One region of the Streptomyces deccanensis genome, then DNA from elsewhere that is predicted to be linked to it. Evidence: riboswitches for the same ligand, from Rfam matches in the RefSeq annotation. Region 1 holds a riboswitch; each other region holds the start of a gene.
The links. Region 1 has a riboswitch for cyclic di-AMP ahead of L3078_RS18810 (transglycosylase family protein). Riboswitches for the same ligand answer to the same signal wherever they lie in the genome.
Positions count from the first base shown of each region.

Region 1 (5,668 bases):
CGGCATCATCACCAAGCTCATCCACCGCCACCCCCACGTCTTCGGCGACGCCACGGCCACCACCCCGGAGGAGGTCAAGGCGCACTGGCTGCGCACGAAGGCGATAGAGAAACGCCGGGAGTCCGTGACCGACGGCGTCCCCCTGGGCCAGCCCGGCCTCGCCCTGGCCGCCAAACTCTCCTCCCGCGTCCGCACGGCCGGCCTGTCCGTCCCGATACCCCAGGGCCACGACATCGGCTACGAACTCCTCACCCTTGCCGCCCGCGCCGAGGCCGAGGGCGTCGATCCCGAGGCGGCCCTGAGAGCGGCGTCCCGCGCCTACCGCGACGCGATCCGAGCCGCGGAGGGCCTGGACGAGCGCTGACATGCCGCGCAGCGGGAGAACCCCCGACCTGGTGCGAGGGAGGCCGGGCCGCGACGGTGGTCGGAGCTGGCGCGAGGGAGGCCGGGCCGCGACGGCGGTCGTCGGGCGGCCCGCTACCGTCGACGGGTGACCGACCATCCCTCGTCCCTCAGCAGCCCCGCGCCCTCCCTCTTCACCTGGGAGTTCGCCACCGATCCGTACCCGGCGTACGCCTGGCTCCGGGAGCACGCCCCGGTGCACCGGACGCGGCTGCCCAGTGGGGTGGAGGCCTGGCTGGTCACCCGCTACACCGACGCCAAGCAGGCCCTCGCCGACGCGCGCCTGTCGAAGAACCCCGCGCACCACGACGAGCCCGCCCACGCCAAGGGCAAGACCGGCATCCCCGGTGAGCGCAAGGCCGAGTTGATGACCCATCTGCTCAACATCGATCCGCCGGACCACACGCGGCTGCGCCGTCTCGTCTCGAAGGCGTTCACACCCCGCCGGGTCGCCGAGTTCGCCCCCCGGGTGCAGGAGTTGACCGATCAGCTCATCGACCGCTTCGCGGAGACGGGCGAGGCCGATCTCATCCACGACTTCGCCTTCCCGCTCCCCATCTACGCGATCTGCGACCTCCTCGGCGTCCCCCGCGAGGACCAGGACGACTTCCAGGACTGGGCAGGCATGATGATCCGGCACGGCGGCGGCCCGAGGGGCGGCGTCGCGCGGTCGGTGAAGAAGATGCGCGGTTACCTCGCCGACCTCATCCACAGGAAGCGTGAAGGCCTCACCGAGCACCCCGCCCCCGGCGAGGACCTCATCTCCGGCCTCATCCGTGCCTCCGACCACGGCGAGCACCTCACCGAGAACGAGGCCGCGGCCATGGCGTTCATCCTGCTCTTCGCCGGCTTCGAGACGACCGTCAACCTCATCGGCAACGGCACCTACGCCCTGCTCACCCACCCCGACCAGCGCACCCGCCTCCAGGCCTCCCTGGCAGCGGGGGAGACCGCGCTGCTCGAAACCGGCGTCGAGGAACTCCTGCGCTACGACGGCCCCGTCGAGCTGGCCACCTGGCGGTTCGCGACCCGCCCCCTCACCATCGGCGGACAGGACATCGCCCAGGGCGACCCCGTCCTCGTCGTCCTCGCGGCCGCCGACCGCGACCCCGCCCGCTTCGAGGACCCCGACACCCTCGACCTCTCCCGCCGTGACAACCAGCACCTCGGCTACGGCCACGGCATCCACTACTGCCTCGGCGCCCCCCTCGCCCGCCTCGAAGGCCAGACCGCGCTGGCGACGCTCCTCACCCGCCTCCCCGACCTCCGACTCGCTGCGGAGCCGGCCGACTTGCGATGGCGAGGAGGGCTCATCATGCGCGGATTGCGCACGCTTCCGGTGCAATTCACCCCGCAGGGGCGGTCCGAGAGCATTTCGTGAGGCGGCTCGTGAGCGGTACGTAGTAGTACCCGGGCAGCCCGTAGCACTACCGCATTCCGCGACGGAAAATGACACTCCCTCAAGTCTGTGATCTTCACGTGATCTGCGCTGCATTAACTTGTGACAACTGATCGACTCCGGCTACGTTCACACGTCAGTACGAAGGGGTCACCCCACACCCTTCGTACGGTCACTGCTGTCGTGTGAAAGGCAACCGCATGCTCTCCGGGAACGGTCGTCACCGTCGCCCCCGTCAGGCACCCGCCCTCCTGGTCGCGGCCGGAGTGACCGGCTCGGCCATCGCGATCCCCCTGCTCGGCGCCACCGGCGCGAGCGCGGCCAGCGGAACCACCTGGGACCAGGTGGCGGAGTGCGAGAGCGGTGGCTCCTGGAGCGCGGACACCGGGAACGGACGCTACGGCGGCCTCCAGCTCACCCAGGCGAACTGGGAGAAGTACGGCGGCCTCGACTACGCCGCGACCGCCGACCAGGCCAGCCGTTCGCAGCAGATAGCCGTCGCTGAGAAGGTGCTCGCGGACCAGGGCGTCGGCGTCTGGTCCACCTGCGGCCTGCTCCACAACCTCGGCGGCGACTCCGGTTCCGCCGACGTGGACACGGGCGTCGCGGACGACTCGACGAAGTCGGGCAGTGCATCCGGCTCGTCCAGCTCATCCGATTCATCCGGTTCGTCGGATTCCTCCGCTTCGACCGACGGGGCCGATTCGGCCAAGTCCGGCGACTCGGACGACTCCAGCGCGCCCGGCGGCTCGACCTCCGACGCCTTCGACGGGTCCACCAAGGCCAAGACCGGCTCGGGCGCCGACGCCGACTCGGGCGACACGGGTGGCTCGGGCGACTCGGACGGCTCGACGAGCTCCGAGGCCACGAAGTCACCCAAGTCGGACGATTCGTCGCAGAGTGACGACTCTTCGGCCGACGAGAGCGAAGCCGGCACCGGTCGTCACCGCGGCGCCAGCGCCGACGAGAGCCCCGCCGCGGGCACGGAGGCCGACACGGACGCGGCCGACGACTCCCGCGCCGACTCCACCCCCTCCGGCCGTCACGCCTCCCGTGGCGGCGACGCGGCGCGCGAGGGTGTCGACGGCGCCTACACCGTCCGCGCGGGCGACAGCCTGACGCGGATCGCGAACTCGCTCGACCTGGACGGCGGGTGGCGCAAGCTCTACTCCGAGAACGAGGGCACGGTCGGAACTGACCCGGACCTTATCCTTCCCGGTCAGACCCTCGAAGTCGGTGCCGAAACGGGCGAAAAGTAGCGACAGTTCGGGTCACTGTTCGCCCCTTAATGCCCGTTTTGATCTAGGTGGGAGATGAATCACAGACCCCCTGATCGTCTTTGAAATCCGGGCAATCACGTGTTTACGGTCGTGACCGCTCGCCACAGCGGGCCCCTGCGGTCGGTACGCCGAATCCTGCCAACGGCCGCAAGGAACAGTCGTCGCGTCAAGCGCCGTAGGCAGGAGCGGGGGACCCAAGGTAAGTGCCGGGTCCGGTGGTTGCGGCCCTTCGGGGGCGCACGTCCGGAACCGGCTCGGGGTGAAGCCGCGCGAAGTGGGCCGAGAGGCGCACGAGCGCGGCCGGGCAACTCAACCGGCCCGAACCCGACAGCTCACCTCGCAGGCGTCGGTGAGGGGATCTCTCCATGCTGTTTTCCAGCAAGGGCAAGCACCGTCGTCCGTCCAAGGCCGCCCGCGCCATCGCCGTCGCCGGCGTCACCGGCGCCGCCGCCGTCGCCGCCCCGCTGATGGCCGCCGGCAGCGCCTCCGCCGCCACCGCCTCCGAGTGGGACGCCGTCGCCCAGTGCGAGTCCGGCGGCAACTGGTCCATCAACACCGGCAACGGCTACTACGGCGGTCTGCAGTTCTCGGCCTCCACCTGGGCCGGGTACGGCGGCACGAAGTACGCCTCCACCGCCGACCAGGCCACCAAGGCGCAGCAGATCGAGATCGCCGAGAAGGTCCTCGCGGGCCAGGGCAAGGGTGCCTGGCCGGTCTGCGGCAAGGGCCTGTCCGGTGCCGCGTACAACGGTGCCGCCGCCTCCTCCGGCTCCTCGAACTCCGGCTCCTCGCAGCAGAACACGCAGGAGAGCACCAAGAAGAGCACCGAGGACACCCGCGCCTCCCGCTCCTCCGAGCGCGCCACCGTCGAGACCCCAACCGGCAAGAAGGTCAAGAAGGGCGACGGCGAGTACAAGGTCGTCACCGGCGACACCCTCAGCGCCATCGCCGAGAAGAAGAACGTCAAGGGTGGCTGGGAGAAGCTCTTCGAGCTGAACAAGGACATCATCGACGACGCCGACTTCATCTACCCGGGCCAGCAGCTCCACCTGAGCTGACCCCCTGGCGGAGGCGACGGCCACCGCACGCCTGCCGCCCCCACGGCCGCCCCCACGGCCGGGCAGGCGGGGCGGGTTCGGCTGGGCCGAGAAATTCGGGCCGCTTCCCAGCTGAACCACAGCCCGCTCACATCCGTGTCCTCCATAGTGAAGACCTCGTGAGGGCCGTCCCCCCGTCTCTCGCGAGCTCCCCGCCTCGGTGCGCATTCCCCCGTACGCACCGGGGCGGGGCTTTTTCATGTCCGCCCCCTCCTTCTGTTCACTTTCCGGCCCACCCCCCTTTGTTCCGAGCTGGAACAATAGGTACGGTCTCTCTGTCCACGGGACGGTCGGTCGGCTGCCGACGAGCCCGGGGCGGTTAGGCTCTAGTCGCAAGGCCCGCGGGCCCCGCACTTCCGCGTCACATTCCATGAAGGAGATGCTCGTGCCGTCCATCGACGTCGTCGTAGCCCGGGAAATCCTCGACTCGCGAGGCAACCCCACCGTCGAGGTCGAGGTCGGCCTCGACGACGGCAGCACGGGTCGTGCCGCCGTTCCGTCCGGCGCCTCCACCGGTGCCTTCGAGGCCATCGAGCTTCGTGACGGCGACCCGAACCGCTACCTCGGCAAGGGCGTCGAGAAGGCCGTCCTCGCCGTGATCGAGCAGATCGGCCCGGAGCTCGTCGGTTACGACGCCACCGAGCAGCGCCTCATCGACCAGGCGATGTTCGACCTGGACGCCACCGACAACAAGGGCTCCCTCGGCGCCAACGCCATCCTCGGCGTCTCCCTCGCCGTCGCCCACGCCGCCTCCGAGGCCAGCGACCTCCCGCTCTTCCGTTACCTGGGCGGCCCGAACGCGCACCTGCTGCCCGTTCCGATGATGAACATCCTGAACGGCGGCTCGCACGCCGACTCCAACGTGGACATCCAGGAGTTCATGATCGCCCCCATCGGCGCGGAGTCCTTCTCCGAGGCCCTGCGCTGGGGCGCCGAGGTCTACCACACCCTCAAGAAGGTGCTGAAGACCAAGGGCCTGTCCACCGGCCTCGGCGACGAGGGCGGCTTCGCCCCGAACCTGGAGTCCAACCGCGCCGCCCTCGACCTCATCATCGAGGCCATCAAGGAGGCCGGTTACACCCCCGGCGAGCAGATCGCCCTGGCGCTCGACGTCGCCGCCTCCGAGTTCTACAAGGACGGCGTGTACGTCTTCGAGGGCAAGGAGCGCTCCGCCGCCGAGATGACCGAGTACTACGCCGACCTCGTCGAGGCGTACCCGCTCGTCTCCATCGAGGACCCGCTGTTCGAGGACGACTGGGCCGGCTGGAACACCATCACCACGAAGCTGGGCGACAAGGTCCAGATCGTCGGCGACGACCTCTTCGTCACCAACCCCGAGCGCCTCGCCCGCGGCATCGAGGAGGGCTCCGCCAACGCCCTGCTGGTCAAGGTCAACCAGATCGGTTCGCTGACCGAGACCCTGGACGCCGTCGAGCTGGCCCAGCGCAACGGCTTCAAGTGCATGATGTCCCACCGCTCCGGCGAGACCG
Region 1 covers NZ_CP092431.1:4,233,331-4,238,998, reverse strand. Annotated here, with positions in the region: gene L3078_RS18825 (nucleoside triphosphate pyrophosphohydrolase) at 1-364, shown strand, start outside; gene L3078_RS18820 (cytochrome P450 family protein) at 491-1,783, shown strand; gene L3078_RS18815 (LysM peptidoglycan-binding domain-containing protein) at 2,002-3,060, shown strand; cyclic di-AMP (ydaO/yuaA leader) riboswitch at 3,243-3,442, shown strand; gene L3078_RS18810 (transglycosylase family protein) at 3,447-4,139, shown strand; gene eno (phosphopyruvate hydratase) at 4,564-5,668, shown strand, end outside.

Region 2 (5,668 bases), 2.2 Mb from region 1:
TGACCGTGGCCGTTCCGTCGGCCTGTGTCATGGGAGTCGCCGGGATCGCGGCCGCCTCGGTCGGTGCCACGTCGGACGACACGGAGACGACGGCGTCGATCAAGTCGGACGCCACCGCGGTGAAACCGTCCACCGCCAACAACCAGCTCGACACCCAGCTGGAGAGCCTCTCCGCCGAGGCCGACGACTTCGCCGACCGGGCCAGCCGGACGCAGGAGCGCATCGACCTCAAGGCCCAGCAGGAGCTGGAGCAGAAGAAGGCCGCCGCCGAGGCGGCCCGCAAGGAGCGACTGCGGCCGAAGTTCGCGCTGCCGGTCGCCAAGCACGGGCTCAGCGCGTACTACGGACAGTCCGGCGTCAACTGGATGTCCCTGCACACCGGCATCGACTTCCCCGTCTCGTACGGCACTCCGGTGATGGCCGCGACCGACGGCACCGTGCGCACCCAGTGGAACAGCGCCTACGGCAACATGGTCATCGTGACCGCCAAGGACGGCACCGAGACCTGGTACTGCCACCTCTCCACGTACAAGGTCGCCTCGGGTACGACGGTCAAGGCCGGCGACACCATCGCCTACTCGGGCAACTCGGGCAACTCGACCGGCCCGCACCTGCACTTCGAGGTCCACCCGGCGGGCGGCTCCGCCATCGACCCGCTCCCGTGGCTGCGCAGCCACGGACTGGACCCGACGTAACAGTCACCTCTCGCGGGCGCCCCTGGCGGGCGAGCGCAACATCCAGACACGAGAACCGGGCCCCTGCCGAGCAGGGGCCCGCGTCGTGTGCGCGGCGCGAGGCCGACCGCTACAGCTTCTCCACCGGCGCGTACCGCAGCAGCAGGCGCTTCGGCTTGGTGTCGCCGAAGTCGATCGTCGCCTCCGCGTTCGCTCCGGAGCCCCCGACGCCGACGACCGTGCCGAGGCCGAACTGGTCGTGGGTGACACGGTCGCCCACGGCGAGGGAGACCACCGGCTTCTCGTCGCCGCGGCGGGTCGCGAAGCCGGACGCGCCGCGGGCCGAGGAACGGGAGCGGGAGGACGACAGCGACGCCGCGATGCCGGCCGCCGGCCCCGAGGACACCGGCGCGGAGGCGCCTGTGCGCTTCCACTGCAGATGGGAGGCCGGGATCTCCTCCAGGAATCGGGACGGCGGGTTGTACGAGGGCTGCCCCCAGGCGCTGCGCAGCGTCGAACGAGTGAGGTAGAGCCGTTCGCGTGCGCGGGTGATGCCGACGTACGCGAGGCGGCGCTCCTCCTCCAGCTCCTTGGTCTGGCCGAGGGCGCGCATGTGCGGGAAGACGCCGTCCTCCATGCCGGTGAGGAAGACCACCGGGAACTCCAGGCCCTTCGCGGTGTGGAGGGTCATGAGCGTGATCACGCCCGAGCCGTCCTCCTCCTCGTCGGGGATCTGGTCGGAGTCGGCGACCAGCGCCACCCGCTCCAGGAAGTCGGAGAGCCCGGCGGAGGTCGTACCCGCCGCCTCGGCCTCGCCCTCTCCGGCCCCGGCCTCCTGCTCGAACTCCAGGGCGACCGCGGCGAGTTCCTGGAGGTTTTCGATGCGCGTCTCGTCCTGGGGGTCGGTGGAGGCCTGCAACTCGGCCAGATAGCCGGTGCGTTCGAGGACGGCTTCCAGGACGGTGGCCGGTCCGGCGCCGGACTCGACGACGGTTCGCAGGTCCTCCATCAGCGTGTTGAACCGCTTGACCGCGTTGGTCGACCGGGCCGCCATGCCGTACGCCTCGTCCACCCGCTTCAGCGCCTGCGGGAAGCTGATCTTCTCGCGCTGGGACAGGGCGTCGATCATCGCCTCGGCGCGGTCGCCGATGCCGCGCTTGGGCACGTTGAGGATGCGGCGCAGCGGGACGGAGTCCTCCGGGTTGGCCAGGACCCGCAGATACGCGAGGACGTCCCTGACCTCCTTGCGCTCGTAGAAGCGGACGCCGCCGACGACCTTGTAGGGCAGGCCGACGCGGATGAACACCTCTTCGAAGACTCGGGACTGGGCGTTCGTCCGGTAGAAGACGGCGACGTCGCCGGCCTTCGCGTCGCCCGCGTCCGTCAGGCGGTCTATCTCGTCGGCGACGAACTGGGCCTCGTCGTGCTCGGTGTCGGCGACATAGCCGGTGATCTGGGCGCCCGCGCCGGCGTTGGTCCACAGGTTCTTCGGGCGGCGGGACTCGTTGCGCTCGATGACCGCGTTGGCCGCGCTCAGGATGGTCTGCGTGGAGCGGTAGTTCTGCTCCAGCAGGATCGTGGTCGCGTTCGGGTAGTCCTCCTCGAACTGGAGGATGTTGCGGATGGTCGCTCCGCGGAAGGCGTAGATCGACTGGTCCGCGTCACCCACGACGCAGAGCTCGGCCGGGGGGACGTCCCACTCGTTGGGCGGGACGTCGACCGGGTGCTCGGAGGTGCCGACCAGCTCTCTGACCAGGGCGTACTGGGCGTGGTTGGTGTCCTGGTACTCATCGACGAGGACATGGCGGAAGCGACGGCGGTAGTGCTCGGCGACGTCCGGGAAGGCGCGCAGCAGATTGACCGTCGTCATGATCAGGTCGTCGAAGTCCAGTGCGTTCGCCTCGCGGAGGCGGGACTGGTAGAGCGCGTAGGCCTGGGCGAGGGTCTTCTCGAAGCCGTCGGCGGCCTGGGCGGCGAAGTCCTCCTCGTCGATCAGCTCGTTCTTCAGGTTCGAGATCTTGGCGCTGAAGGACTTGGGCGGGAAGCGCTTCGGGTCGAGGTCCAGATCACGGCAGACGAGCGCCATCAGCCGCTTGCTGTCGGCGGCGTCGTAGATCGAGAAGGAGGACGTGAAGCCGAGCTTCTTCGACTCGCGCCGCAGGATCCGGACGCACGCGCTGTGGAAGGTCATGACCCACATCGCGTTGGCGCGCGGGCCGACGAGCTGCTCGACGCGCTCCTTCATCTCACCGGCGGCCTTGTTGGTGAAGGTGATCGCGAGGATCTGGCCCGGGTGGACGTGCCGCTCGCCGAGCAGGTGGGCGATGCGGTGGGTGAGCACCCGGGTCTTGCCGGAGCCGGCGCCGGCGACGATGAGCAGGGGGGATCCGGCGTGCACCACGGCCGCGCGCTGGTTCTCGTTCAGCCCGTCCAGGAGGGCCGCCGCGTCGATGGCCGGGCGGGGGGCGCCGCCTCTGTAGTACTCGTCCCGGTCCGGTGGCACGTCGAACTTCCCGCCGAACAGATCGTCCGGAAGCGACTCCGGTACGTGATCGTCCTCGGGCGGCGGCGGGGGCTCCTCCACGTGGCCGCGGGGGGCCTGGAGGTCCGCCAGGAAGCTGTCGTCAAAGAGGCTGCTCATCGCTCTCCGAGTCTAGGCGCCCCCACTGACAGCGAGAGGCCGCCCCGGGAAGTCCACACCCACCACTCACCGCGTCCACCTCACGACGGTGAGCGATCGAGCGTACCGCCTGTCGCGTGGAAGAGGCTAAGGTCACGAAAACGTATCGGGCATATCGAACATCAACCTTCACACGGGCCACACGAGTTGGCTAGCTTCTTCTTTAGGCCGTACGACACAACCGGCGAACGTCGCCGGGCCGCACGGCCTCCGCCGAGTCCGGTACGCCTCTCCCGGCGCCGGAGCCGGGGACCCACCGACCTCTGGGGTGAATCGACCCGACCGCCGCTCGCGGCAAGGGTCGTAGGGCAAACCTTCCGAAGCTTGCGCCCGAACCCGACAGCTAACTCGGTAGGCGGACAACGGAAGGAGACGCCGCACCATGGCGCCGCACCGCAAGCCGCGTCCGACCGGCCGGACGCGCGCGGGCATACGCACCCCCGCTCTCGCCACGGCCGCCCTGACCTCCGTGGCCCTGCTCTCCCAGACGGCCACCGCCGCGCCCTCCGCCGACGACAGGCCGAGCCTGGAGGAGGTCGAGAAGAAGGTCGACGACCTCTACCGCCAGGCCGGGTCGGCGACCGAGAACTACAACGCGGCCAAGGAGCGGACGACCAAGCAGAAGAAGAAGGTCGACACCCTCCTCGACGACGTCGCCAAGCGCACGGAGAAGCTCAACGAGGCGCGGGAGGAGCTGGGTTCGTTCGCGGCGGCCCAGTACCGCACCGGCGCGGCCACTCCCGACCAGGCCTCGCTGCTCCTGGCGGACAACCCGCAGGACTACTTCGACCAGAACCAGCTGATGGACCGGTTGACGGACCGTCAGAAGGTTGCCGTCGACGCGTACGTCACCGAGCAGGCCGACGCGGCGGAGCAGCGCCGGGAGGCGAGCGACAGCCTCGAGAAGCTCACCGAGTCACAGAACGCCCTCAAGACCAGCAAGGCCAAGGTCCAGGCGAAGCTCGCCGAGGCCCGCGAACTGCTCTCCACCCTCACAGCCCAGGAGAAGGCCCGGCTCGCCGCGATCGAACAGCGCGAGCAGGAGGAGGCCGACCGCAAGGCGGAGGAGCTCGCGCGACAGCAGGCGGCGCAGGCGAGCCAGGAGACCCCGGCCGCCCAGGAGACCCAGGAGCCCCAGGCAGGGACCGCCGGCGGCACGGAGACGTCGCCGGGCACCACCGGGACCACCGCCCCGGTCGAGGACTCCACCTACGCGGCGAAGGCCACCAAGGCCCTGGCCTTCGCCCGGGCGCAGATCGGCAAGCCGTACGTCTGGGGCGCCACCGGACCCGGCTCCTACGACTGCTCCGGCCTCACCCAGGCCGCCTGGAAGGCCGCGGGCGTCGACCTGCCGCGCACCACCTACGACCAGGTCGAGGCGGGCACCACCGTCCCCCTCGCCGACGCCAAGCCGGGTGACCTCGTCTTCTTCTACGACAACATCGGCCACGTCGGCCTCTACATCGGCAACGGCATGATGATCCACGCCCCCAAGCCGGGCACGTACGTCCGCGAGGAGTCGGTCTTCTACGACGGCGAGTCCTCGATCCACAGCGTGGTACGACCGGCGTGACACCCGGCCGGGCCCGTCCGACGGGCTCGGCGCAGGGGCTCGCCTCAGGTCCAGAGCACCGCGATGAAGACGTTCACGGTGGTCAGCGCGCCGACCAGGGCGAAGAGCGGCTTCTCCACCGTCTCCTCGTCGCGCTTCACGTAGACCAGGCCGAGGATCACGATCAGCAGGGCGAGCTTGATGCCGATCTTGATGTTGTTGACGGGCTGGTCGTCGGCCTGGTTGAGGCCGACGAGGAGGACGCCGGTGACGAGCATGGTGAGCGCGCCGTGCAGCATGGCGGGGACGAAACGGGCCGCGCCCTGCCCCATGGCCTTCAGCTGGGTGAGGAAACCGCCCAGGAGGGAGGCGATGCCGATGATGTGCAGGCCGACGACGATGTGGATGAGAACGTCCATGCGCGGAGCCTAATGAGGGGTCCGAAGCCGGTCCGGCACCGGGGGCGGGGGCGGGGGGCGGCGGGGGTGAACGCTGCGGGGACCAGCGAGCGTCACCCCTCGATGATCTTGCATATATGCGCTCCATAGCACCGTCCCTCCCCCACCCGGTCCGAAATCGCCGCATCGGTCATCGCACAGCGTGAAGTCGGCGGCTCCAGGCCAGGATCTCGGTCACATACGGTCACCTCGTTATCGGTGCGCGCCACTTCCGTACAACGCGTTACCGAGCCATCACAGCCAGGTTTAGCGTCCTCCCTCAGGTGACCGGCTCCCCACCGCCGCCCGGGCCAGGGGCGGCAGT
Region 2 covers NZ_CP092431.1:6,410,172-6,415,839, reverse strand. Annotated here, with positions in the region: gene L3078_RS28665 (M23 family metallopeptidase) at 1-695, shown strand, start outside; gene pcrA (DNA helicase PcrA) at 805-3,315, opposite strand; cyclic di-AMP (ydaO/yuaA leader) riboswitch at 3,570-3,727, shown strand; gene L3078_RS28655 (C40 family peptidase) at 3,737-4,927, shown strand; gene L3078_RS28650 (hypothetical protein) at 4,972-5,325, opposite strand.
Region 2: linked by a shared signal. The riboswitch ahead of L3078_RS28655 (C40 family peptidase) and the one ahead of L3078_RS18810 (transglycosylase family protein) in region 1 are both predicted to bind cyclic di-AMP.

Region 3 (5,668 bases), 4.6 Mb from region 1:
GGCGTGCAGCACCCGGGAGTGCTCGGCCGTGCGGTCCTTGATGATCCGGCGGTAGGACGAGATCATCCGGCCGGCCCCCTTGCCGTCGTCCAGCAGCGCGCGCAGCTGGTCCAGGTCGCCGTCGCGGACCAGCTTCCAGAACTCGGCGCCGTCCGCCGGGTCGCTCAGCGGCAGGTTCACATTGAGGACACCGGGCAGCTCGACGTCCGGGCCCTCCAGCTTGTGGTCGGCCGCGTTGCGGAAGTCGAAGATCGTGTGCAGGCCCAGGGAGGAGAGGAAGGCGGCGTCCTCGTCGGTCGCGTGCGCCAGGTGGCCGCTGCGGAACAGCACCCCGTGACGCACCCGGCGGCCGTCCACGGTCGGCAGACCCCCCACATCGCGGAAATTGCGCACCCCGGTCAGCTCGGGCTCGGTCGACGGGATCTGCTGCGTCACTGGGGCTCCCTCCCATCCGCCCGTCCGCGCCGAGCGCCGACGGGCACGCACTCGACATCGAGGCGCGCCCTCGACGATACGACATGGGTGCGTACGCCAATGAGTTGTCCACAGCCGGGTACGGGAGCCCGGAGCGGTTGTCCACAGGCCGCTCGGCGGACGCGGCGCGGTTGTCCACAGGCGCCGTCGAGCGCCCGCGGCGACCTGCGATGATGTTGAAGCCCGATTGCACCTGTTCGAATCTGTGGGGGCTTGATGTTGGAAATCGGCGCAGACGGCCGGACCTGGCTTCTCACCGGGACCAGGAGCAGCTATGCCCTGCGGCTCACCGAGAACGACGAGCTGCTGCACCTGCACTGGGGTCCCCGGATCGCCCTCGCGGACGCCGAGGAGCTGGCAGCACGGCTGCAGTTGCCGTACTGGCCGTTCGAGGCCCCGGTCGACGGACACGAGGAGTACCCCGTCGAGGGCGGACCCCGCTTCACCCGCCCGGCCCTGTCCGTGCGCACGGACGAGCGGCGCGGCACCGAGTGGACCTTCCAGGCGTACGAGGCCGACGGCGACGAGCTGCGGCTGCGGTTCACCGACGACGGACTCGGGATCACCCTGCACTACCGGATGCGCGACGACGTGGTCGAGCGCTGGGTGACCCTCGCCAACGAGGGGCCCGCGGTGGAGCTGCTGCGGGCCGACTCGGCGACCTGGACGCTGCCGCGCGCGGAGGAGACCTGGCGCCTCTCCCAGCTGCACGGGCGATGGGCGGCCGAGTCCCGGCTCGTGCGCGCCGACCTCACCTACGGCGAGAAGGTCATCGGCAGCCGCCGCGGCCACACCGGGCACCAGCACCTGCCCTGGGTCGCCCTCGACACCGACGCCACAGAGGAGCGCGGCGAGGTCTACGGCTGCGCCCTGGGCTGGTCGGGTTCCTGGCGGATCGCGGTGGCCCAACTCCCGGACGCGCGCGTGCAGATCACCGGCGGCGCCGGATACGACGAGTCCGGACTGCTGCGGCTGGAGACGGGCGGGACCTTCACCACACCCGTCTTCGCCGGCCTGTGGAGCGACGGCGGCTTCGGCGGGGCGAGCCGCGCCTGGCACGCCTACCAGCGGACGTACGTCATCCCGGACGCGGACCAGGACCGGCCGGTCCTCTTCAACTCCTGGGAGGCCACCGAGTTCGACATCTCCGAGGAACAGCAGGAGGCCCTGGCGCGCCGGGCGGCCGCCATCGGGGTCGAGCTGTTCGTGGTGGACGACGGCTGGTTCGGGGCGCGCACCAGCGACCGGGCCGGCCTCGGCGACTGGACGCCCAATCCCGACCGCTTCCCGAAGGGGCTGCGTCCGCTCGCCGAGCGTGTGCACTCCCTCGGGATGCAGTTCGGCATCTGGGTCGAGCCGGAAATGGTCAATCCGGACAGTGAGCTGTATCGGGCGCATCCCGAATGGGCGCAGTTCCAACCGGGCCGAAAGCGGACGGAACTGCGCAATCAGCTCGTCCTCAATCTCGCCCGGGAAGACGTCCAGGAATACCTCTGGGAACGGCTCGACACGCTCCTGTCCAGCGCGCCGATCGACTATGTGAAGTGGGACTTCAACCGCTGCTTCACCGACGCGGGCTGGCCCGGTGAGCCCTATCCGCAGAAGCTGTGGGTCGAGCACGTGCACGCCTTCTACGCCCTGCTGGACCGGCTGCGGGCCGCGCACCCGGGGGTCGCGTTCGAGTCGTGCTCGGGCGGCGGCGGCCGGATCGACCTCGGGGTCATGGCGCGGACGGACCAGGTGTGGACCTCCGACAACACCGACCCGCTCGACCGGCTCGCCATCCAGCACGGCTTCAGTCAGATCCATCCGGCCCGGGCCATGGCCGCGTGGGTCACCGACAGCCCGAACAACCAGCTGAACGGGCGGGTCAGCTCGCTGCGGTTCCGGTTCGTCAGCGCCATGGCGGGCGTGCTCGGCGTGGGCGGCGACCTCACCGAGTGGAGCGAGGAGGAGCTGGCCGAGGCCCGGGAGTGGGTGGAGCTGTACAAGGGGATCCGGCCGGTCGTGCAGCGCGGCGACCTGTACCGGCTGCGGCCGCCGACGGGCGGGCTGAGCGCCGTGCAGTACGTGCACGGTGACGAGGTCGTCGTCCTCGCCTGGCTCCAGGCCCAGCACTACGGCGAGCCGCTCGCCCCGCTGCGACTGCGCGGGCTGGACCCGACGGCGACGTACGAGTGCCGCGAAACGGGCGAGACGCACCGAGGTGCCGTGCTGGTGCATCACGGACTGCGGACCGGTCTGCGCGGCGACTTCGATGCGACGGTTGTCCGTCTCCGTCGGACTTGAGCCTTCTGTCTGAAATGTAGCTGTAAATCCAACAAGCCCTGGAATAAAGCCTACTGGGCCGTAGGTGCGTGAGCAGCGTCATATTCGTGACGTTCCGTTGCCGTCATGTCCACGTAATTCGCGCAGATTTCCAGGGAGGTTGGAATGCACCCTAGACCGGTCTATTACGGAGCGTGATGGTGAATTGATGTAAGGATCAGTGCGGAAGACGCACAGGAAGTCCCAAAGGTTGTCCCTGTGGGCACAAGTCGCTTACGTTCGGCGTCAATCCGGACGGACGCCCAATCCTGCCGCCGACCGGAGCCGCGTACCGACCCGATCCACGGCAGGAGCGGGGGACCCACAGGAATCACCGCCTGTTCCGGTCTCCGGAACGGCTAGGGGTAAAGCCGTGCGCAAGCACGGCCGGACATCTCCAGTCCGCACCCGACAGCTCACCTCGCAGGCGCCGGAGAGGAATTCGTCATGCCCGCGAAGGGTAAGCACCGCCGTCCGAAGTCCCAGCGCTTCACCCGCTCGATCGCCGCCGCCGGCACCGGTGGCGCGGCGCTCGCGCTGCCGCTGATCGGAGCCGCCGGCGCCCACGCCGCGACCCCGAGCGCCACCGTCTCCGGTGTCTCCGAGAAGCCGACCACGATCGCCGCCGAGAAGTCCGCGGCCGAGGCGAGCGCACGGATCGAGCAGGCCGAGAAGGCCGCGCAGGCGGAGAAGACCGCCACCAAGAAGGCGGCGGCCAAGACCTACTCGGTGAAGGTCGGCGACTACCTCGCGAAGATCGCGGACGAGCAGGACGTCGAGGGCGGCTGGAAGAAGCTGTACTCGGACAACCGGGAGGCGATCGGCTCCGACCCCTCGCTCATCCACCCGGGGCTGAAGCTGTCGATCGGTGAGCGGGCCGCGTCGAGCGAGACGTCGCGCTCCTCGTCCAAGCCGCAGCTGTCGCAGTCCTCGAAGCCCGCCGAGTCGCCCGCGTCGTCCCAGACGTCGAAGCCCTCCGCTCCCGCGAAGCAGGAGTCGAAGGACACCAAGGCGTCGACCTCGACGGCGAGCGGCCAGTCCTCGTCGTCCAACGCCTCGGGCTTCAGCAGGCCGATCCTGAGCGGGACCGTCGGTACCGCGTACAAGACCGCCGGCAGCATGTGGTCCAGCGGCTACCACACGGGCGTCGACTTCGTGGCCCCGACCGGGACCAGCCTCAAGGCCGTGGGCGCGGGCACCGTCGTCTCCGCCGGCTGGGGCGGCGCGTACGGCAACCAGGTCGTCATCAAGCTCGCCGACGGCTACTACGCCCAGTACGCCCACCTGTCCTCGATCTCCGTCTCCGCGGGTCAGTCCGTGAGCGGCGGCCAGCAGATCGGCCTCTCGGGCGCGACCGGCAACGTCACCGGCCCGCACCTCCACTTCGAGATCCGCACCAGCCCCAACTACGGCGCGGACATCGACCCGCTGGCCTACCTCCGCTCGAAGGGCGTCGGCGTCTGACGACACCGGCCCCCGAGCGTCTGACATCACCTCCACCGGCGTCTGACGTCACCGTCCCCAAGCGGCTGACGCCACCTCCACCCGGCGCCCGCATGCCGAAGGCCGGTCCCTGTGATCAGGGGCCGGTCTTCGGCGTTTCATGATCGCCGTGTTGCGGTCGTGTGGCATGGCCGATCGAACCCTCGACAGTGCCGCGAGGGGCGGGGACAGTGATCCGCGTAAGCGCTTTCTGCCTCTGTGAAGGAGTGTCGGTGCGCACTGCCCGACGTCGGAGAACCGTCTTCCTGACCGCCGCCGCCCTGTTCGCCGGTCTCTTCTCCGCCCCCGGCGGCCATGCCGCGGAGAAACCTCGCCGGGTCGTGGAGAACCTGGACCGGGGCCTGGTCGCCGTACCGTTCGACGGCGGGACCTTCCTCAGCTGGCGGCTGCTCGGCACGGAGTACGCGCGCCGCGGCGACGCGATCGGCTTCAACGTCTACAAGGGCGGCAAGCGGCTGAACCGGGCGCCGATCACCCGCTCGACGACCTACCGGGACACCAGCCCGGGCACGGGCGCGTACAGCGTGCGGGCCGTCGTCGACGGGCGGGAGGGAAAGCCGAGTTCGGCGCTGCCGCTCGATCAGGGGTACGCCGAGATCCCGCTCGCCGCGGCGGAGGGCTACACCGTGCAGCACGCCTGGCCCGGCGACCTCGACGGGGACGGGCGGTACGAGCTGGTGGTGAGCCGGCTCTCGCAGACCAGGGACCGGCCCGACCTGCTGGAGGCGTACACGCTGACCGGCGAGCGGCTGTGGCGTGTCGACCTCGGACCCGGCTCGTACACCCAGGTCGGCGGGAACGGCGCCAACGACCCGGCACCGGCCGCGATCAGCGGATCCACGCCGATCGGCGGGTACCGCAACGACGACAACGTGACCGTGTTCGACCTGGACGGCGACGGCCGGGCCGAGGTGCTGGCGCACACGGCCGCCGGCACGACCTTCGCGGACGGCACGCGGGTCACCGCCGACTCGCCCGCCCGGCAGTTCGTCTCCGTCGTCGACGGCGCGACCGGCACCGAGCGCGACCGGCAGCCCGTGCCCGACGACTTCGCCGCCGACGGCCCGTCCGGCGGCCACTTCGGCATCGCCTACCTCGACGGGGTCCACCCGAGCCTCGTCACCAAGCTCGTCACCCGCGTCGGCGCCCGGCGCGGCGCCTTCCGCGTCCTCTTCCAGACCTGGGACTTCGACGGCACGGACCTGACCCGCCGTTGGAAGTACGTGGTGCCCGCCGACAGCGGCGCGACCGGCTTCCACCAGATCCGCACCGTCGACGTCGACCGCGACGGCAAGGACGAGATCGCCGACGGCAACTACGTGGTGAACGGCGACGGCACCCTCCGGTACGTCGTCGACGGCGCCGGACACGGTGACCGCTTCCA
Region 3 covers NZ_CP092431.1:8,875,804-8,881,471, forward strand. Annotated here, with positions in the region: gene L3078_RS39070 (tyrosine-protein phosphatase) at 1-435, opposite strand, end outside; gene L3078_RS39075 (alpha-galactosidase) at 691-2,763, shown strand; cyclic di-AMP (ydaO/yuaA leader) riboswitch at 3,066-3,224, shown strand; gene L3078_RS39080 (M23 family metallopeptidase) at 3,229-4,245, shown strand; gene L3078_RS39085 (rhamnogalacturonan lyase family protein) at 4,497-5,668, shown strand, end outside.
Region 3: linked by a shared signal. The riboswitch ahead of L3078_RS39080 (M23 family metallopeptidase) and the one ahead of L3078_RS18810 (transglycosylase family protein) in region 1 are both predicted to bind cyclic di-AMP.

Region 4 (5,668 bases), 3.4 Mb from region 1:
ACGAGCGCCGCCAGCGGTACGACAACGTGCCCTACGGCACCGCCTTCGAGAAGATCTTCCGCCTGGCCTACCCGGTGGGCCACCCCTACCGGCACACGCCGATCGGCTCGATGGACGACCTGGAGGCGGCCAGCCTGGAGGACGCCCAGCAGTTCTTCAGGACGTACTACGCGCCCAACAACGCCGTCCTGTCGATCGTCGGCGACATCGACCCGGAGCAGACCCTCGCCTGGGTCGAGAAGTACTTCGGCTCCATCCCCTCCTACGACGGCAAGCCCGCGCCCCGCGACGGCGCGCTGCCCGACATCATGGGCGCGCAAATGCGCGAGGTCGTCGAGGAGAACGTGCCCGCCCGCGCGTTGATGGCCGCCTACCGGCTGCCGGAGGACGGCACGCGCGCGTGCGACGCTGCCGACCTGGCGCTGACCATCCTCGGCGGCGGCGAGTCCTCGCGCCTCTACAACCGGCTCGTGCGCCGCGACCGTACGGCCGTGACGGCGGGCTTCGGCCTGCTGCGGCTGGCCGGCGCGCCCTCCATGGCGTGGCTGGACGTGAAGACCTCCGGCGACGTCGAGGTCCCCGTCATCGAGGCCGCCGTCGACGAGGAACTCGCCCGGTTCGCCGCCGAGGGCCCCACGGCCGAGGAGATGGAGCGCGCCCAGGCCCAGTTGGAGCGCGAGTGGCTGGACCGGCTCGGCACGGTCGCGGGCCGCGCCGACGAACTGTGCCGGTACGCGGTCCTGTTCGGCGACCCCAAGCTCGCCCTGACGGCCGTCGACCGGGTCCTGGAGGTGACGGCCGAGGAGGTCCAGGAGATCGCCAAGGCCCGCCTGAGGCCCGACAACCGCGCGGTGCTCGTCTACGAGCCCGTCGCCGGCGAGGAGGATGCCGAAGAGGGCGCCGAAGACGAGACCGCCGCGGCCGAGGCCGCCGGAACCACCGACGAGACCGAGGAGTCGGCGAAGTGACCGAGCTCGCGACCATGGAATTCCACCCGCAGCCCCAGGCCGGCGAGGCCAGGCCCTGGGCGTTCCCGGCGCCCGAGCGCGGCACTCTGGACAACGGCATGACCGTGCTGCGCTGCCACCGCCCCGGCCAGCAGGTCGTCGCCGTCGAAGTGCTCCTCGACGCGCCCCTGGACGCCGAGCCCGCCGGCATCGAGGGCGTCGCCACCATCATGACCAGGGCCTTCTCCGAGGGCACCGACAAGCACACGGCCGAGGAGTTCGCCGCCGAGCTGGAGCGGTGCGGCGCCACCCTCGACTCGCACGCCGACCACCCCGGCGTACGCCTGTCCCTCGAAGTGCCCGTCTCGCGGCTGGAGAAGGCCCTCGGCCTGCTCGCCGACGCCCTGCGGGCCCCCGCGTTCGACGACGGCGAGATCGAGCGACTGGTGGCCAACCGGCTCGACGAGATCCCGCACGAGACCGCCAACCCGGGCCGCCGGGCCGCCAAGGAGCTCTCCAAGCAGCTGTTCCCGGCCACCTCCCGGATGTCACGGCCCCGCCAGGGCACCGAGGAGACCGTCGAGGGCATCGACTCCGCGGCCGTACGCGCCTTCTACGAGCGCCACGTCCGCCCCGCGACGGCCACCGCCGTGGTCGTGGGCGACCTCACGGGGGTCGACCTCGACACGCTGCTCGGCGACACCCTGGGCGCCTGGACCGGCTCACCGGCCGCCCCGCGGCCCGTGCCGTCGGTGACCGCCGACGACACCGGGCGCGTGATCATCGTGGACCGTCCCGGTTCCGTGCAGACCCAGTTGCTCATCGGCCGCGTGGGCGCCGACCGGCACGACCGTGTGTGGCCGGCCCAGGTGCTCGGCACCTACTGCCTCGGCGGCACCCTCACCTCCCGTCTGGACCGCGTCCTGCGCGAGGAGAAGGGCTACACCTACGGCGTGCGGGCGTTCGGCCAGGTGCTGCGGGCCGCGCCCGACGGTTCGGGCGTCGCGATGCTCGCCATCAGCGGCTCCGTCGACACCCCCAACACCGGGCCGGCGCTGGACGATCTGTGGACGGTGCTGCGCACCCTCGCCGCCGAGGGCCTGACCGACGCCGAGCGCGACGTCGCCGTGCAGAACCTGGTCGGGGTCGCCCCGCTCAAGTTCGAGACGGCCGCGGCCGTGGCGAGCACGCTGGCCGACCAGGTCGAGCAGTACCTGCCGGACGACTACCAGTCGACGCTGTACCGCCAACTCGCCGCCACCGGCACCGTGGAGGCCACCGCGGCGGCCGTGAGCGCCTTCCCGGTGGACCGTCTCGTGACCGTCCTCGTCGGGGACGCCGCGCAGATCGAGGAGCCCGTCAGGGCCCTCGGAATCGGCGAAGTCACCGTCGTCCCGGCCGAGTAGGGGAACGACCGTACGGACGCGTGTCAGTGGGGCCCTGGTGACGGAAGAGTCACCAGGGCCCATGTTTGTCCGTATTGATGGCGGAGGTTGTGTGTCTGACCTGTGGCGTAGTTAACAAATCCTGTGATCCGTTTGTTATTTCGAAGACGGCCCACTTAGCGTCAGTCCGGCTGTTCGTCAGAAGTTCGCCGCACCCGCGGCACCGGACAGTCATCGCCGAGTCCCCATGGCGCGAGCCAGGGGAGCCGGGGACCCACCGAAGTCCCTGGGGTGAATCGGGTGCCCTTCGCGAGCGACGCGAAACGAGGGGTAGCCGTAGGAGACCTTCCTGCTCCGAACCCGTCAGCTAACCCGGTAGGCGAGAAGGAAGGAAAGGATCAGCCACTTCATGGCGTTCACCCGCGCCCCCGGCAAGCACCGCCGTCCCGGCCGTGTGCAGCGCACGACCACGAGGAACGTGGGCGTAGCCGCTCTCACCACCACCGGTGTCTTCGGCACCCTCGCCGGCCCCGCGCTCGCCGCGGAGGAGCCCGCCGTCGAGCAGACCGGCCTGAACCAGATCATCACCCTCGGCGACACGGTCGCCGACCAGGTCGACGCCCAGGCCGTGGCCCAGCAGCAGGCCGCCGAGGTTGCCGCCGTCAAGAAGAAGGCGCAGGAGGAGGCCAGGAAGGCCGCCGCCGAGAAGGCCGAGCAGGAACGTGCCGCCGCCAAGGAGCGCGAGGAGATCAAGGCCCGTGCCGCCCGCGCGGCCGAGCGCGAGCGCCTCAACGCCTACGTCGCCCCCATCAGCGGCTCCTACATCTCCACCGGCTACAAGGCCGGCGGCGCCGTCTGGTCCTCCGGCAGCCACACCGGTGTCGACTTCCACGCCGCGTCCGGCACGGCCGTCCACGCGGTCGGCTCCGGCACGGTCGTCGAGGCGGGCTGGGGCGGTGCCTACGGCAACAACATCGTCATCAAGATGAACGACGGCACGTACACCCAGTACGGCCACCTGTCGTCCATCGGCGTCTCCGTCGGCCAGACGGTCACCCCCGGCCAGCAGATAGGCCTCTCCGGCGCCACCGGCAACGTCACCGGCGCGCATCTGCACTTCGAGGCCCGGACGACGGCCGAGTACGGCTCGGACATCGACCCCGCCGCGTACCTGCGCTCGCACGGCGTGAACGTCTGACGCGCACCCACGCTTCCAGGAGGCCCCGGCTCACCGAGCCGGGGCTTTCCTCGTTCTACGAACCACTTGTGACGTACCTCCTGTCCAAAAAATATCCCTGGATTCCGGTCCGCCATCGGAAATTCCGCTCCGCTGCAATAGAGTCGCTGGAACACACGTCAATCATCGACGTTTCACGGGGATTAAGGCGGAGGTCGGTCATGCGTATTCCGGCGCACTCGGTATGCACGGCGATCCGTGATGACATCGTCGCGGGTGTCTACGAGCGCGGCAGCCGGCTCACCGAGGAACTGCTCGCCCGCCGCTACGGCGTCAGCCGGGTGCCCGTGCGCGAGGCGCTGCGCACGCTGGAGGCCGAGGGCTTCGTGGTGACGCGCCGGCACGCGGGCGCGTGCGTCGCCGAGCCGACCGAGCAGGAGGCCGCCGACCTGCTGGAGATGCGCATGCTGCTGGAGCCCCTGGGCGCCGCCCGCGCCGCACAGCGCCGTACGGAGGCGCACCTCAAGGTGTTGCGGGGTCTGGTCAGGCTGGGCCAGGAGCGGGCCAGGAGGGGCAACAGCGAGGATCTGCGCTCCCTGGGCGGCTGGTTCCACGAGACGCTCGCACAGGCCTCCGGCAGCCCCGCCCTGACCTCGACACTCGCCCAGCTGCGGCACAAGATCGCCTGGATGTACGCGGTCGAGGCGCCGTCCGACCCCATGGAGTCCTGGGCGGAGCACGGCGGCATCGTGGACGCGGTCGCGCGCGGCGACAGCGACCGCGCTCGGACGATCACGTCCCTGCACACCGAGCGGGCCACGGCCGCGCACCGGCTCCGCTTTCCGCCCGGGCCCGGCGGGACCGAGCGCCCCGAGCGTGTGAGGACTTCGCAACACCCCGTAAACATGCCGAGCCTGCGGCATTAACACGGGCGCCGTATACAAAGAGGGAAGAATTCCGAGGGGCATTTTTCCTGCTGCCCGCAGAACGGAAACCGGATGTAAATGAGAAGGGCCCGCCCGATAAATCGGACGAGCCCTTCGGTTGTGCGCGGGGCGGCTTTTTCAGGCCTTTCCGCTGCGGTTACCCGGTCACTCAGACCGTCTCGGGGAGTTCCTCGAGCCCCTCGGCGACGAGCTTCGCCAAACGGTCCAGCGCGACGTCCGCGCCTTCGGCGTCGGAGGCGAGCACGATCTCCTCGCCGCCCTGGGCACCGAGGCCCAGGACCGCGAGCATGGAGGCCGCGTTGACGGGGTTCCCGTCGGCCTTGGCGATCGTCACGGGGATACCGGAGGCCGTGGTGGCCCGGACGAAGATGGATGCGGGTCGGGCGTGGAGGCCCTCGGCCCAGCCGACGTTGACGCGGCGCTCAGCCATGTGATGCTGCCCTTCAGGTGTCTCGGGTGCTGCAGAGAGGTCTAGACCGGGTTGTCTAGACCAGTTTCCCATATGGGGCGACCGACCGGAACGGGCCCACGGCCTGACCACGAACCGGCTGTCGCACTTCTGTTGTTCTTCTGTCGTGCCTCCCCAGACTGCCCCGCGCCGTTGTCGGACGCGAGCCGTACTCTGGGGCCCATGCAGACCTCGTCGGACCGGCACGAGTACCCCGCCCACTGGGAGGCCGACGTGGTGCTGCGCGACGGCGGCACCGCACGCATCAGGCCCATCACCGTTGATGACGCCGAGCGTCTCGTCAGCTTCTACGAGCAGGTCTCGGACGAGTCGAAGTACTACCGCTTCTTCGCGCCGTACCCTCGCCTGTCCGCCAAGGACGTCCACCGCTTCACGCACCACGACTTCGTGGACCGGGTGGGGCTCGCCGCCACCGTCGGCGGCGAGTTCATCGCCACCGTACGCTACGACCGCATCGGCGCCGACGGAATGCCCGCGTCCGCCCCCGCCGACGAGGCCGAGGTCGCCTTCCTCGTACAGGACGCCCACCAGGGCCGCGGCGTCGCCTCCGCACTGCTCGAACACATCGCCGCCGTGGCCCGCGAGCGCGGCATCAGACGCTTCGCCGCCGAGGTGCTGCCGGCCAACAGCAAGATGATCAAGGTGTTCACCGACGCCGGGTACCAGCAGCAGCGCAGCTTCGAGGACGGCGTCGTCCGGCTGGAGTTCGACCTCGAACCGACCGACCGCTCCCTCGCCGTCCA
Region 4 covers NZ_CP092431.1:7,599,122-7,604,789, forward strand. Annotated here, with positions in the region: gene L3078_RS33605 (M16 family metallopeptidase) at 1-968, shown strand, start outside; gene L3078_RS33610 (M16 family metallopeptidase) at 965-2,353, shown strand; cyclic di-AMP (ydaO/yuaA leader) riboswitch at 2,558-2,728, shown strand; gene L3078_RS33615 (M23 family metallopeptidase) at 2,742-3,530, shown strand; gene L3078_RS33620 (GntR family transcriptional regulator) at 3,731-4,435, shown strand; gene L3078_RS33625 (HPr family phosphocarrier protein) at 4,605-4,886, opposite strand; gene L3078_RS33630 (bifunctional acetate--CoA ligase family protein/GNAT family N-acetyltransferase) at 5,088-5,668, shown strand, end outside.
Region 4: linked by a shared signal. The riboswitch ahead of L3078_RS33615 (M23 family metallopeptidase) and the one ahead of L3078_RS18810 (transglycosylase family protein) in region 1 are both predicted to bind cyclic di-AMP.